DNA from 2 places in the Alteromonas sp. Cnat3-28 genome. Region 2 is predicted to be linked to the other one. Evidence: predicted binding sites of a transcription regulator. Region 2 holds the regulator's gene; the other holds the start of a gene.
What was found. Region 2 encodes LexA, which represses DNA repair genes until DNA is damaged. Its sites were predicted from a motif close to TACTGTATNNNNATACAGTA; they were not measured.
Positions count from the first base shown of each region.

Region 1: the regulator LexA is predicted to act here: its motif matches at 4,002-4,021, upstream of MHM87_RS07595 (putative DNA modification/repair radical SAM protein).

Region 1 covers NZ_JAKREY010000005.1:215,385-222,921, reverse strand. Annotated here, with positions in the region: gene MHM87_RS07615 (MurR/RpiR family transcriptional regulator) at 1-421, shown strand, start outside; gene pyk (pyruvate kinase) at 660-2,096, shown strand; gene MHM87_RS07605 (5'-methylthioadenosine/S-adenosylhomocysteine nucleosidase) at 2,292-3,200, shown strand; gene MHM87_RS07600 (hypothetical protein) at 3,278-3,655, opposite strand; gene MHM87_RS07595 (putative DNA modification/repair radical SAM protein) at 4,122-5,363, shown strand; gene MHM87_RS07590 (TIGR03915 family putative DNA repair protein) at 5,380-6,195, shown strand; gene MHM87_RS07585 (BON domain-containing protein) at 6,306-6,914, opposite strand.
Region 2 covers NZ_JAKREY010000002.1:296,846-304,382, reverse strand. Annotated here, with positions in the region: gene MHM87_RS03485 (hypothetical protein) at 1-2,982, shown strand, start outside; gene lexA (transcriptional repressor LexA) at 3,095-3,721, shown strand; gene coxB (cytochrome c oxidase subunit II) at 4,304-5,467, shown strand; gene ctaD (cytochrome c oxidase subunit I) at 5,477-7,105, shown strand; gene MHM87_RS03465 (cytochrome c oxidase assembly protein) at 7,253-7,537, shown strand, end outside.

The sequences.
Region 1 (7,537 bases), on a different contig from region 2:
CGATGCACTAAATAAGTTTTTCCGCTTCAATGTTCCAGTGGTCTACTTTGAAGATATTCTGATGCAGCGCATGAGCTGCATGAACTGTTCAGATGGCGATGTTGTTGTATTGATTAGCCATACGGGCCGAACTAAAAGCTTAGTAGAAATAGCGCAAATTGCCCGCATGAACGACGCTACTGTAGTAGGCATTACCTCAGCAGATAGCCCGCTGGCACAAGAATGCAGTTACGTGTTATCGCTGGAAGTGCCAGAAGATACTGATATGTATATGCCTATGGCCTCTCGCATCGCGCAGCTCACGCTAATTGATGTACTTGCAACCGGCTTTACACTGCGCCGCGGCAACAAGTTCAGAGAGAATCTGAAGCGAGTAAAGGATACGCTGCGTGGTTCACGTTATGAAAAGCGTGGTGAGTAATTTTCTTCCCACGTGATCAAATAAGAACCACCTACCGTAGCAATATTGGTTCAATAAATCAGCGAAAACGCCTAACTGGTCGAGCCAGTTAGGCGTTTTTGTTTATTTCATTCACATTTTTGTCAAATTCAACTATTATTCTGTAATAAAATTACGTAAAGCGATTACAGGCATACCGTATAAACGCGTAGCCTATCACTCTTTGTCTTTTCTAACTTAGAAACAGCGACGGAATCACATGACCAGAAGAACGAAAATTCTTGCCACCCTAGGACCTGCAACCGACTCACTTGAAAAGATTCAGGCACTTATTGCCGCAGGCGCAAACACTGTGCGCATGAACTTTTCACACGGACAAGCCGAAGACCACATTGAACGTGCAAAGCGCGTTCGTCAGGCAGCAAAGAACCTAGGTAAATACGTAGCGATTTTAGGTGATCTTCAGGGCCCTAAAATCCGTGTTGCTCGTTTTGCCGAAGGTGCAGTTCGTTTAGAGGTTGGCGCAAAATTCATTCTAGACGCTGAATTAGGCCGCGACGAAGGTGATATTAATCAAGTAGGTATTGATTACAAAGCGCTTCCTGATGATGTATCAGCAGGCGATATTCTGCTTCTTGATGACGGTCGTATTCAGCTTCGAGTAACTGGCGTTGAAGGCCGCAAAGTGATTACTGAAGTAACAGTAGGCGGCAAGCTTTCAAACAATAAAGGCATTAACCGTCAAGGCGGAGGTCTTTCTGCAGATGCACTTACCGAAAAAGACAAAGAAGACATTAAAACCGCCGCGAAAATTGGTGTTGATTATCTTGCAGTGTCATTTCCTCGCAGCGGCGCAGACTTGAACTACGCGCGAGAACTTGCCGAAGCAGCTGGCTGCTACGCAAAAATTTGTGCAAAGGTCGAGCGTGCTGAAACGGTGGCGTCTGACGAAGCCATGACGGATATCATCAGCGCTTCAGATGCGGTAATGGTTGCTCGTGGTGACTTGGGTGTAGAAATTGGCGATGCGGAACTTGTTGGTGTTCAAAAGAAACTGATTGCCCGTTCTCGCCAGCTCAACAAGGTTGTGATCACCGCGACGCAAATGATGGAGTCGATGATTGACAGCCCTATGCCTACACGTGCAGAAGTAATGGACGTTGCAAACGCTGTACTAGACGGCACTGACGCGGTAATGCTTTCAGCTGAAACAGCGGCGGGTAATTTCCCTATTGAAACAGTAGCAGCTATGTCTCGTGTTTGTGAAGGCGCGGAAACACATCCAAGCGTTAAAATTTCCAAGCACCGCATGGATCAGCAGTTTTCTTCTACTAGCGAGTCAATTGCTCTGTCAGCGGTTTACGCTGCGAACCACTTGCCAAGTGTTAAAGCGATTGTAGGTTTAACTGAAAGTGGAACTACACCAACGTTAATGTCTCGCATTACTACATCTCTGCCAATTATTGCGATGTCTCGTCACGAATCAACGCTTAACACAATGGCGCTTTGCCGCGGAGTTAAGCCGGTTTTCTTTGACTCTTCAAACAGTGAACCTGGCAAATTGAAGTACGATGTCATTGCATCACTTAAAGAGAAAGGATTAGTGAAAAGCGGCGACAGTATCATCCTGACTTACGGCGATGAAATGGAAAAAGTGGGCGCGACCAATACCCTTAAAATCGTAGAAGTCGAATAGCAACGAATACACTATTAAAGCGAAGCAAATGCTTCGCTTTTTTTTGCCTGTAATTTACTAAAGCAGTGGTAAGCTGACGCTTATAATAAGAACACTCATCTAAGTCAGTATCAAAATTACAAAAAACATATCCAACAAAACAACGAGAATTCGTTAACACTCCTCGGGACAACAACGACAAAAATAAGGATAGACATGCAGCTCGTTTTCAATCGCTACACACGTTTTTCAGCAATTATAACGCTCTTGGCACTTTTCACTCATAGCGTATGGGCAAATACACAGCACGTACACACCATGAAGCGTGTAGAAGTAGCTTCACAGAACGCTCCATTACAGCCAATAATGATTCAAGGCCCCATGCCCATTGAAGCCGAATACTTTGCTGCGCTTTTGGATAACACTACAACAGAGTATTCAGGTAATGCGGTATTCTATAAAGGGACACTAGACGGGTATCCCATTGTGGTAGCTAAAACCGGTAAGGGTTTAGAAAATACAGCGGCCGCCACCGCTATTGGCATAGAGAGATACCACCCTCGCCTTATCATCAATCAGGGAACATCAGGTGGCCACGATCCTTCCTTAAAAGTTGGTGATATTGTTCTTGGCGAACGCAGTATTAATGCATCCAATTTTAAAACGCCTAAGCTGGCTCAAGGAGAAGGTTCTCATCCGTTTAATTGGCTACCGATGGACCTTATGGCGTCAGAAGGCAGCGCGGGAGAAGGAAGTAGCGCTAAGGACGCAGAAAAGTTGCGTTATTATTTAGGAGACAAACAGCTCATCAACCTAGCTCTATCGCTATCCAAGCAGTACAAACGCGGCAACGTCGTTAAAGGAACGATTGGCAGCGGTAACTTTTGGAATAACGAGTTAGATCGAATAGCATGGCTCCATAAGAATATGGGAACGAGTGTGGAAGAAATGGAAACCGCTTCTGCAGCGCAGATTGCACATGCCTACCACGTTCCCTTTTTAGGTATTCGCGTATTGTCGAACAACATTACCAACCATGGTGAATATGACCCAACCACGGCCAAAGATTGTCAGGCCTTTGTTGAAAAAGTGGTAAGAGCTTATATTTCTGCGCTGTCGGAATAAATTTGGAAAACACTCAAACGAAAAACGCGCCCTACATTGTAAGAATGTAGGGCGCGTTTTCATGTATAGCCTTTGTATTAGATTGCTTGAGCGGTATAAGTTTCCGCATCTTGACTAACATCATTCGCGTATTGAGTAAGATGGTGATTTAGAATATTTTCGGCGCGCTCAACAAACTCATCACGCTTAAATTTCCAACCTCTTAAATCGGCTTGCTTAGCCTGTGCAATGTAGTGCTCTAGACGCGTTTTTCTCAATAGATGTGCCTTTTTCGACAAATCAAATTCTACCAATGAGAAGTTGCGCTGTACTTTTTGAATATCCATGTGAACGGGGCGCTGTTCGTCATCAGCTGATGCTTGGCTTACGGATAGCTTTCCTTGCCCAATTACACCGACTATAACAATGATTGCTGATACCACTAAGCCTGAATAAACCCACTTTAAAAAGTTCATGCCCCACTCCTTGAACGATTTTGCACTTGTATCGATAAGCTCGCTACAATCCACTTAATTAAAACTATTTATCACCAATGTATTGAGTCATTCGACTTTCTAAGTTTCTAGCTTTCACGTTGCAGCAGATGTTTTCTGCCTGACAATACAAACTTTCGTCTGTTCAATACATCAAGTAATTCACTCATATCTACTTAACCATATGCACCTTCCGCACCATATAGTTAATCTTTATTTTTCAGTAATTTAGACCAACCCAAAACTTATACTAAAGTTGTATAAGGTACTTTCTACACACAGCAAGATAAAATTTTCCTTTCAAATTTAATAAACTCACTCCCCTCAATACTGTACACTTATACAGTATTAAGATATACCATAACAAGCAAAGTACTGGTATGGAATCTTGTTTTTTTTTCCAGACCGTCTACCACGTACATTTGCCTAGAGAAAGTGACCATTTGCGATGCATGACAAACTCATTCAAAAACTCGAAATTCTTTCAGATGCCGCTAAGTATGACGCTTCTTGCGCAAGTGGCTCCGCCGGTAAACGAAAAGCAGGTAAAACTGACAAAACAGGAATAGGTTCGCTCACAGGAGGGTCAGGGATATGTCACAGCTTTACCCCTGATGGTCGATGCGTATCATTACTTAAGATCCTAATGACCAACTATTGCATATACGATTGCCATTACTGCATCAATAGGGTGTCTAGCAACGTTCAACGAGCGCGTTTTACCGTTAAAGAAACGGTTGATTTAACGCTTAATTTTTATAAGCGTAACTACATTGAGGGATTATTTTTAAGTTCCGGTATTGTCGGCTCTCCTGACCTGACTATGGAGAGCATGGTACGCATCGCGAAGTCTCTTCGCATTGATCACGGATTTAAAGGATACATTCATCTTAAGACCATTCCGAATGCATCTCCTGAACTACAGGCTGAAGCTGGCTTATATGCCGATAGGCTAAGTATAAACATCGAAATGCCGACACAAAATTCGTTGAACAAATACGCCCCGGAAAAAGACCTTGGTGAAATTCACGGTTCAATGAATACATTGAAAGACAAAATAAATGAACACAAAGTAGATAAAACCTACTCGGGTAAACGCCCACCTCGCTTTGCTCCTGGCGGACAGTCCACTCAGATGATCATAGGAGCCGATGACTCAAATGATAAAGTTATCCTTGGCACGAGTGTCAAACTGTATGGTCAACAAAAATTGCGGCGCGTTTACTATTCTGCATTTTCGCCCATCCCAGATGCGTCTGAAGTCTTGCCTCTTAAACCGGCGCCACTTATCCGTGAACACCGACTTTATCAGGCCGATTGGCTCCTGCGCTTTTATGGATTTGGTTTAGATGAAATCGTACACAACGACATGCTAGATATGGAGCACGACCCCAAGCTTGCGTGGGCGCTACGCAATCGCCACATATTTCCCATCGATTTAAACAAAGCTGACAAGCTACTTTTATTGCGAGTTCCTGGACTGGGAGCACGCACAGTACAAAAAATTTTGGCTATTCGACGTTACACAAAGCTTAGCTGGTTCGATCTCACAAAAATGCGTTTACCCTTACAAAAATTAAAACCGTTCATTACTGTTAGTGATTATTCCCCCGCTATACATTTGCTCGATAGCAGTAACTTTGAACAGCAATTTAAACAACCAAAACAGTTTGAATTGTTCAGCGCCTAATCTAATTGGTACCACAATGAAAAAAGTAACCATTTCATCATTGCCCGGATACGACGAATGGCGAAAAGCATCGAGAGAATGTCTAGCCCAACACATACCTCCGGAGAACGTTACATGGCAAACTTCGCAATCTAACCAAGACGACTTGTTTGCCGTGACCGATTCGGCCAACGCTATTGGTGAAAGCCAAACGAATTACAGAATTCCCAGATCAGTTTTAACGCTGTTGAAGTATGCGTTATGCCACCAAGCCCCCGATCGTTTCGCTTTATGTTACCGCGTTTTATGGCGAGTAGTTTTCGAAAACAGAAACCTTATTCACTTAAAAACTGACGAAGATGTGTTGCGTCTCAACGTGCTGGCTAAAGCAGTAAAACGCGATGCATATAAGATAAGTGCTTTTTTGAGATTTCGAGAAGTTGTACTTGACGGACAAGAGCATTTTATTGCGTGGTATGAACCAGAACACTTCAGCTTGGAATTGAAGCTCGATTTTTTTCAGACGCGTTTTAAAAATATGTGTTGGTCAATACTTACCCCTTATCGAGCTGCGCATTGGAATACTAAAACACTTGTTTTGGAAGATAATCCTGACCCAAGTATTATTCCAAATGATGACAGAATTGAAAAATACTGGCTCACGTATTATGCAAATATATTTAATCCTGCCCGCGTAAAAACAAAGGCAATGTTAAGTTCAATGCCCAAAAAATACTGGAAGAATATGCCTGAGACGTCGCTTATTAACGATATGATACGCCAATCGGATGCTAGAGCACGTAAGATGATACTAAATGGGAAAAAGTGGAGAATGGTGAATGAGTTCTCCTGACAAATATTAGCAGCTGTGCTTCCCTTGTTTTTTGCGATTTGGAAAGCTCTGTAAATCGTGACCAGAAAAAAGGGGCCGAGGCCCCTTTTTTGTGTAAAGCAACAATGATATTAGTTCATCGCAGTTTCAGTAACTACACGAAGGTTGCTTTCAACATCTTTTACGTCAGATGCATTCTTGGCAATTTCCACAGCTAGATCACGCTCAGCATCAGAATCAACGTCGCCAGTCAGTGTTACTACACCGTTTTCTACGTCAACATCGATGTCGAAACCTGAAATATCGGTATCCATAAGAAGACGGGTTTTGATTACTGTGGCGATTTTGGCGTCAGTTAACTCGCTTGTGCCTTCGTCAACAGTATCTTCCATGTCATCTGACATGTCGCCTTCCATATCTTTGTCAGAGACAACCGTTAGCTTGTTGTCTACAGACGTTACACCGTCAATATTCGCTACTAGCTCTTCCGCTAGCTTTTTATCAACAGAGTTCTCAACCTTACCAGTAAGAACGACATTACCGTTTTTAACGTCAGTGTTAATGTCGAATGAATCAAGGTTACCATTGAACAACAGCGTTGCTTCTGCTTTGCCATCAATCCATGCGTCTTTGGCACCTTTCTCCCATTTATTACTTGTGTTATCTGTGTCCATGTCACCTGCATATGCAGCTGTAGTCAAAGTTGTAGCAACAATCATAGAAATAAGTGAACGTTTCATAACATTTCTCCTTTGTCGAAACTCGTAGATAGTCATGCCAATTCCTTGCCAACAAAATAAGGCATTGTTTTATATGACAAATATTAATATCCAGGGCTAGTTAAGTAAGTTTTGTTCTGCAAACTTTGCCTTTGTTTGAGAACTTTTTACTTAATTTTGTTAATGCCCAAAACTCGTCAACTTCACTTAAGAAAAGCACCTATCAATTGTACTAGGGGATAACTTTTTGTCGTTGGCCGCCGCTAAGTTGCAGTGATACTTAGGTTAAACTTATTTCACAAAGCTGCCGTAGTTATAACGATTTGTGTCGCTTCACTGGGGCCTGTTGACCTTTGTTGTACATTTTTGCAGCGGTCTGTGTGCCATCTAGACAAGGCGAATGTTTGACGGTTTAGTGGTTCTAAATCGAGAACATTCAACGCAGTATAGATGGCACAAAGGCGCTGCCCGAAGGGGTCTAAATGGAAGCCTTTTACTCTTTGTCACAGTCCTTTAACTTAGCCCGCTAGGCTTGCAGGACTGTTTCGCGATTAAAAGGCTTCCATTTAGACCAAAATTCGTACACCAAAGGTCAACAGGCCCTAGCTATAGTCATCAATTTAGTTTTGCAGACAGAAGCAACA
Region 2 (7,537 bases):
ACATTAAAAGGCTACTTAAGTGTTGATTTTCGCTACCGCCCACAAACAGGTACGTTTTATGAAGAGACGAGGCAGTATCTTACTGTCACGCACAATGGTGAAACTTACAAGGTCAGTGGCACATCAGCAGAAGGGGTGACAAACAATACCTTCGTGTCTGAACTTAATGGTTCAATCTACATTGCGTCTAAAGGCAAATTGGACTTTGCATATTCTTCTGATCAGGGCGACCTTCCCTATTCGTCATCTGGCTCGCTGGTCGTAAAAGGAGATAAAACGGCTGGAATTGACGTTATTGATGGCGCAGTTCGCTATGGCGAAGATAACAACGGCGATGATATTTACGATGTAGGTGTATACTTTAATAATCTAACAGCGTTTGCCAGCGGAAATCATACTGGCCTTGCGCTTTCAGATATCGATGCGATATCCGTACCTCCTGTAGTGAATCAGCCTTATTACTATGCCTATGAGACTGTCTATACCACAGATGAAGTCACCGTTGAGCCTGGCTACTATCATGATTCAGATACTCCCGACTCAGAGCTGGTGATTTCGTTTCGCTGGTATGTAAATGGTGTAGTCCTTGACGATGTTAATGGTACCACGCTCCCACCTTACAGCGCAGTCTTCGGTGATGAAGTTAAAGTTACCATGGTGGTGTCAGACGGTATTAACGTTGTTGAATCCCAGCCTACTTTCGTTGAGATCGGCAATTCTCCTATGACGCTCACTGCATCGAATATGCCTGAAGTAGTAACTGCGGGCGGATACGTAGAGTTTACCGTATCGATGAGTGACCCAGACAGAGTTGACGATGACGTCGCGGGACAGCTTATTTCAGCGCCTCCCGGTGCTTCGTTAAATGCGGAAGGTCTGATGACCTGGAATGTACCTGCGAATCAACTTTTCAACGCTCAAACTTATATGTTTAGTTTCGCTAGCTTAGACGGAACTGAATCCCAACAAACGCTCGAAATCACTTCTTATGCGGACAAGGCCCCGGCTTATGCTCGTACTACTGTGATGACACCAATTTATAATCATGGCTTTGCTATTGCTTCGACCAATGGTGCAAGTGAACTTATCACGGTAAATGCTCGCAACGTGGGCGCATTTTCGCTAGAAGGCAATACGCTTAAAAATACCTATGTGTATCCGTATAAACTGCCAACTAAAGGCGAAATTAGAAGCGTGCATACCCAAGATGTTGATGGTGACAATAATGATGAAATCTACCTTCTTACTCAACAGGGATTGTCTGTAATAAAAGACCGCGAAAGTAATGCAGAAGCGGTGTTTATTATTGAAGATAGTATTATTTCTGGCTTATTTTACGACATCAATGGTGACGGAGTTGATGAAGTTGCTTATTTATATGGGAGCGAATATTACAATGCGACTTCTATTGCCATTGTAGATGTTCGCACAGGTGAGCAGTTGCAACAGTACGATATTGACGGCGTCAATAACCTTGCTTTTGGTAACGTAGATGATGACGCATCGATAGAAATGGTAACGAACAATGGTTATGTATTTGATATCGAAAGCGGTGCCAACCAATGGCTATACGGTAGCGGGTTCAGCGACGCATTTGTTGTGCTGGGTGATATGAATAACGATGGTGTAGATGAAATCATCGGTGCCGATAGTTGGAATGATATCTCAATCTACTCAGCAGTATCGAAAAGCAGTTTGGCAACGGCGGAACATGGTGACATTTGTGATATCGCCTATAGTAAAGAAAGCCCAGCTACAGAAGGAATAGTGGTTGTCTCCGAGTGTCAGTGGGGACAAGTTAGAGGTTTTGCATTAGAAGCGGGACAAATCTCTGAGCAGTGGGCTCTTAACCACAACACTTACAGTGGCATGTCACTTCTCATTGACGATTTAGACAATGACAATGTGGACGACATTATTTGGACTGGTGAGAATCAAATTTTAGTAGCGCAACAAGATGCCAACGGTGAATATGCCTTGTCAGATATAAAAGGTGCGCCGCGCGCGAGTAGATATCATGCCGCGGGTTGGGCACCTTATGGCGATAATGATGAAAGAGCCGTCTTTGTTAGCGATACAAGTAGTTACGAATCATCTATTCAGATTTTATCGGTAGATAAAGAGGATAACTTTGCGATAAGTGCTGAGGTTGGCGAAGATGTCTATAACTATAGCAAACCGGTCGTTACAGACTACAACAATGACGGTGTGGGTGAGTTACTAATAGGGGCACTGGATTATAGTTCGTCGTTTAATGTCGTGAGACTTACAGATAATGCTATTCAGTGGACACTGAACAATAATCAGAATAGTGAAATTTCGTTTATTGAAGCCATTGACGTAAATAACGATAGTTACGCCGATGCAGTTATTATTGAGAACAATCGACTTAAAGCGTTTGATATCGAGAATCAGGTGCTTATCGACTCAATCATTAACGATTTTTCAATTAATGCGCTTGCTGCCTCTGAAAAAGACGGTGTGCATTATTTTGCTGTTGGGGGCTATAGTTCGCTTAAGCTCTATAAAATGCAGGATGGTGAATTTGTTGGATTGAATGAATTGGAAACCAATTGTGACCAATTGCTCACGGTAAATTTTGATAGTGATAGCGAACTTGAATTTGCGTGTTTAAATAGAAACTACAACACCATCAATGTTTATGACGTGGCGAGCGATGCATTAGAACTCAAAGACGCTATAGCACCGTCATTCTACCCTCAGTATATAGCGGCTGTTCCAACGACGTCGTCTAATCAGTCGATTCTCGCTATCTACCAGCCTAACGAGAATGACTATTCGTACAATTATTATGACAGCATCGCATATCGCGTGGTTGAGGTTGATAATAAAGGCAATGTGGTGTGGCAAAGCCCTGGACTTGGGCTCGATAATGTTGAAGGCATGCGCACACGTCAAAATAGTGATGGGGAGCTGGAGTTACAAATTAGTAACCCGAACATGGCTCTTCTCGTAAAATAAGAGGAAAGCACTTGTCGTAGGCTATTGCAGATCGCAAAAGACGCGGCAAGTGCTTGTTATTTAGTTTTAGGTGTATATACTTACAGGAACTGTATGAACAGACAGGTCTTTTATGCGCCCACTCACAGCTCGACAAACCGAAGTTTTAGAACTTATTAAAACAACCATGTTAGAAACGGGAATGCCGCCTACTCGTGCGGAAATAGCCCGTCAGCTTGGCTTTCGTTCTGCTAATGCAGCAGAGGAACATTTGAAAGCATTGGCGCGTAAAGGCGTGATTGAAATTTTGCCTGGTACGTCTCGTGGCATTAAGCTCAATATCCCTCTTGATAACGACGCACAAGAAGAAGAAGGCCTACCGTTAATTGGGCGTGTTGCAGCCGGTGAGCCGATCTTGGCGCAAGAGCATGTTGAATCGCACTACAAAGTCGATCCTGCACTGTTTCAACCCCATGCCGACTTTTTGCTACGCGTTAACGGTATGAGCATGAAAGACATTGGTATTTTAGACGGTGATCTTCTCGCTGTTCATCGCACCACTGATGTACACAACGGTCAGGTGGTTGTGGCGCGTGTAGATGAAGACGTCACCGTAAAGCGTCTAGAGAAACGCGGGCGTGAAGTATTGCTTCATGCTGAGAATGATGAGTTTGCACCAATAAAAGTTGATTTGGCGACTGAACATTTTGCGATAGAAGGCATTGCGGTGGGTGTGATCAGAAACGCTGACTGGATGTAGTATTTTAGCTTGTTTGTATAAAAGCGGCGCGTTAGCCGCTTTTTTTATGTCTTTTGTTCCTGTTTTTTTCTTCAATCTGCCAACTTAGGTTTTATCCTGCCCAGCAAACCTGTTGGTTTTCTGCGCGCTTATTTTTATCATTACTCACGTTATTCTTTCTATGAATGCTTCAAGTATTTTCCATTTTTTATTTTGAATTTTGTTTGAAATCGACATTGAGTAATCGATTACTTATTGATTTCTTAACTAGTTAGTCGAGCATTTACTTTAACCCCGTGTTCAAAATGCCTGTTTGATTCCAAGGGCATCTCACAGCAATGGCTTTCTCTTTTTGCACGTGAAATCCCCCGCGACCATTTTAGTAAATGATTAAAAATTAACCACTTCGTTAAATTTTTAATAGAAAAGACTAGACGGCACGACATTATTGCGCAATTCTTATACAGAGATTAACAAAATAATAACAATGGCTCTAAATTTGTTTTACAAGTTGAGGTTATGGGTCAATCGTTCGCAAACCATTTGGTAGGGCATCGCGCAAATTAATCAGCGTCTTTGACCACGCCATTACGGAGGTGCTGAGTGAAACAACTAACGACCGTTTTCGCAAAATGGTGTTCTAGTATACCAATTTTGCTTTTTTCCCCTTTGCTTTTTGCGCAAGAAGCAAGCGAAGAAGCCTCTTCGCTTAACTTAAGACGCGGTGCTACCGACATCAGTGGGCAGGTATACGACCTCCATATGTTGATGTTCTTCATTTGTGTAGGTATCGCGGTTGTAGTTTTTGGCGTGATGTTCGCCTCAATGTATCTACATAGAAAGTCCCGTGGCGCCAAGCCAGCTAATTTTCACGAAAACGTGAAGGTTGAAATTGCTTGGACCGTTATTCCTTTCCTTATTCTTATCTTCATGGCGGTACCCGCAGCGAATACTCTAATTGCTATGGAAGACACGTCTGAGCCTGACATGACGGTGTTAGTAACAGGCTCTCAATGGAAATGGCATTACAAGTACATGGATAGCGATGTAGAGTTTTATTCTTTACTCGCCACTCAGCGCGAGCAAATAGAGAACAAATTCCAGAAAACAGATAACTACCTGCTTGAAGTTGACCGCCCTCTGGTTATTCCCACAGGTAAAAAAGTACGTTTTCTTATTACCTCTGATGACGTTATTCATTCTTGGTGGGTTCCTGACTTTGCCGTGAAAAAAGATGCCAACCCCGGCTTTATCAATGAATCTTGGGCCAAGGTTAATGAGCCAGGGATCTACCGTGGGCAATGCGCTGAGTTATGTGGAAAAGACCACGGTTACATGCCCGTTGTGGTTATCGCGAAAGAGCCTGCCGAATTTGACAAGTGGATGAACGAGCAAGAAGAAATTGTTCGCAAAGCAAAAGAAGAAGAACAGCGTTTGCTTTCTATGAATATGTCTATGGATGAACTGATGAAAGAGGGCGAGCGAGTATACAACGCAACGTGCGCTGCTTGCCATATGCCAAATGGTGAAGGTTTACCTGGCGTGTTCCCGGCATTAAAAGGCAGCAAGATGGCACTAGAAGATCAGCAAGGTCACATTGACATCGTGCTGCATGGAAAGTCAGGAACGGCCATGCAAGCGTTTGGAAAAATGCTAAGTCTTAAGGAAATTGCCGCCGTAGTCACTTACGAGCGAAATGCCTGGGGCAATAAAACTGGCGATATGGTTCAAGCCAAAGATGTCAACGCAGTGGCAAACGGAAACTAGGAGCAGACAATGAGCAAAGCAACTGAAGTTATTTCGCCAGATACCTCTGCGCCTCATGACGGTCACCTACATGATGACCATGAACACCACGATCATATTCCTAAAGGGATAACGCGTTGGTTGTTTACCACTAACCATAAAGACATAGGCACACTTTACCTGTGGTTTGCCTTTATTATGTTTTTAGTTGGTGGTGCGATGGCCATGGTGATCCGCGCTGAACTATTCCAACCCGGTCTACAAATTGTAGAGCCAAACTTCTTTAACCAAATGACTACGGTACACGGGCTTATCATGGTATTTGGTGCAGTAATGCCAGCCTTTACTGGGCTCGCAAACTGGCTTATTCCCATGATGATCGGCGCCCCTGACATGGCGTTACCGCGCATGAATAACTGGAGCTTCTGGATTTTACCAGGTGCCTTTCTCATTCTATTGAGCTCGCTCTTTATGGAAGGCGGCGGCCCTGCTTTTGGATGGACTTTCTACGCGCCCCTTTCAACGACTTACAGTGGCGATTCGACAGCGTTGTTTGTGTTCTCTGTTCACATTATGGGTATTTCATCCATTATGGGTGCGATTAACGTGATTGTGACCATCTTTAATATGCGTGCGCCAGGCATGACCTGGATGAAAATGCCGCTGTTTGTATGGACGTGGCTTATCACGGCATTTTTGCTGATTGCGGTAATGCCAGTGCTCGCCGGTGCGGTTACCATGGTGTTAACTGATAAGTTCTTTGGCACGAGCTTTTTTGATGCTGCTGGTGGCGGCGACCCGGTTATGTTCCAGCATATTTTCTGGTTCTTCGGACACCCTGAAGTGTACATTATGATCTTGCCCGCTTTCGGCATTATCTCGCAAATTGTTCCTACCTTCTCTCGAAAGCAGCTGTTTGGATACGCGTCTATGGTTTACGCCACGGCGTCGATTGCGCTGCTCTCTTTTGTTGTGTGGGCTCACCATATGTTCACCACGGGCATGCCGGTGTACATGGAAATGTTTTTCATGTTTGCCACCATGCTTATCTCGGTGCCTACTGGTGTAAAAGTGTTTAACTGGGTAGCGACCATGTGGCGCGGCTCACTGAGCTTCGAAATGCCAATGATGTTCGCTATTGCCTTTATTGTGCTGTTCACCATTGGTGGGTTGTCAGGGCTAATGTTGGCGATCACGCCCGTGGACTTCCAATATCACGACACTTACTTCGTTGTAGCCCATTTCCACTATGTACTGGTAACTGGCGCGGTCTTTTCCATCATGGCTGCGGTGTATTACTGGTTGCCTAAATGGACGGGAAAAATGTATGACACAACCTTAGCTAAATGGCATTTCTGGTGCTCATTGGTATCGGTCAATGTGTTGTTTTTCCCTATGCACTTTGTGGGTTTGGCTGGTATGCCACGCCGTATTCCTGACTATGCATTGCAGTTCGCTGATTTTAATAAATGGATAAGCCTGGGTGGCTTTGCATTCGGTTTATCTCAGCTCATCTTTCTTGCCCTGCTTATCAAGGCATGCAAAAAGCAAGGTGAGCCGGTATCAGCGCAAGTTTGGGACGGCGCAGAAGGATTGGAATGGGAAATTCCATCACCCGCTCCTTATCACACGTTTGAAACGCCACCTGTCGTTAAGTAACGGTAGGTGGAGTTGTGAATAGGTCATTCCTTTCAACCGGCAAAAGCCGATGGGAATGACATTCACACATTGCAGGTGGTGAGGGAGATAAACGACTAAGCAAGCGTTTACCAACCTTCATCTATGGATTTACCCGGAGGTCACGTGATGTCACAGCAAAGCGCAAACAACAAGATGGTTATTAAACTTGTTGCTATTGTCATTGGCATGTTTGGCTTCGGCTTTGCCCTTGTTCCCTTGTACGACGTATTTTGCGACGTTACGGGAATTAACGGAAAAACCGAAGGCACGGCTGCGGTTTATCAATCGGTTGAGATTGATGAGTCGCGAGAAGTGACCGTCGAGTTTATTACTCGCACAAATACCGGTATGCCCTGGGAGTTTCGTGCTGAAACCAAGCGCGTGAAAGTGCACCCTGGCGAACTTAATACG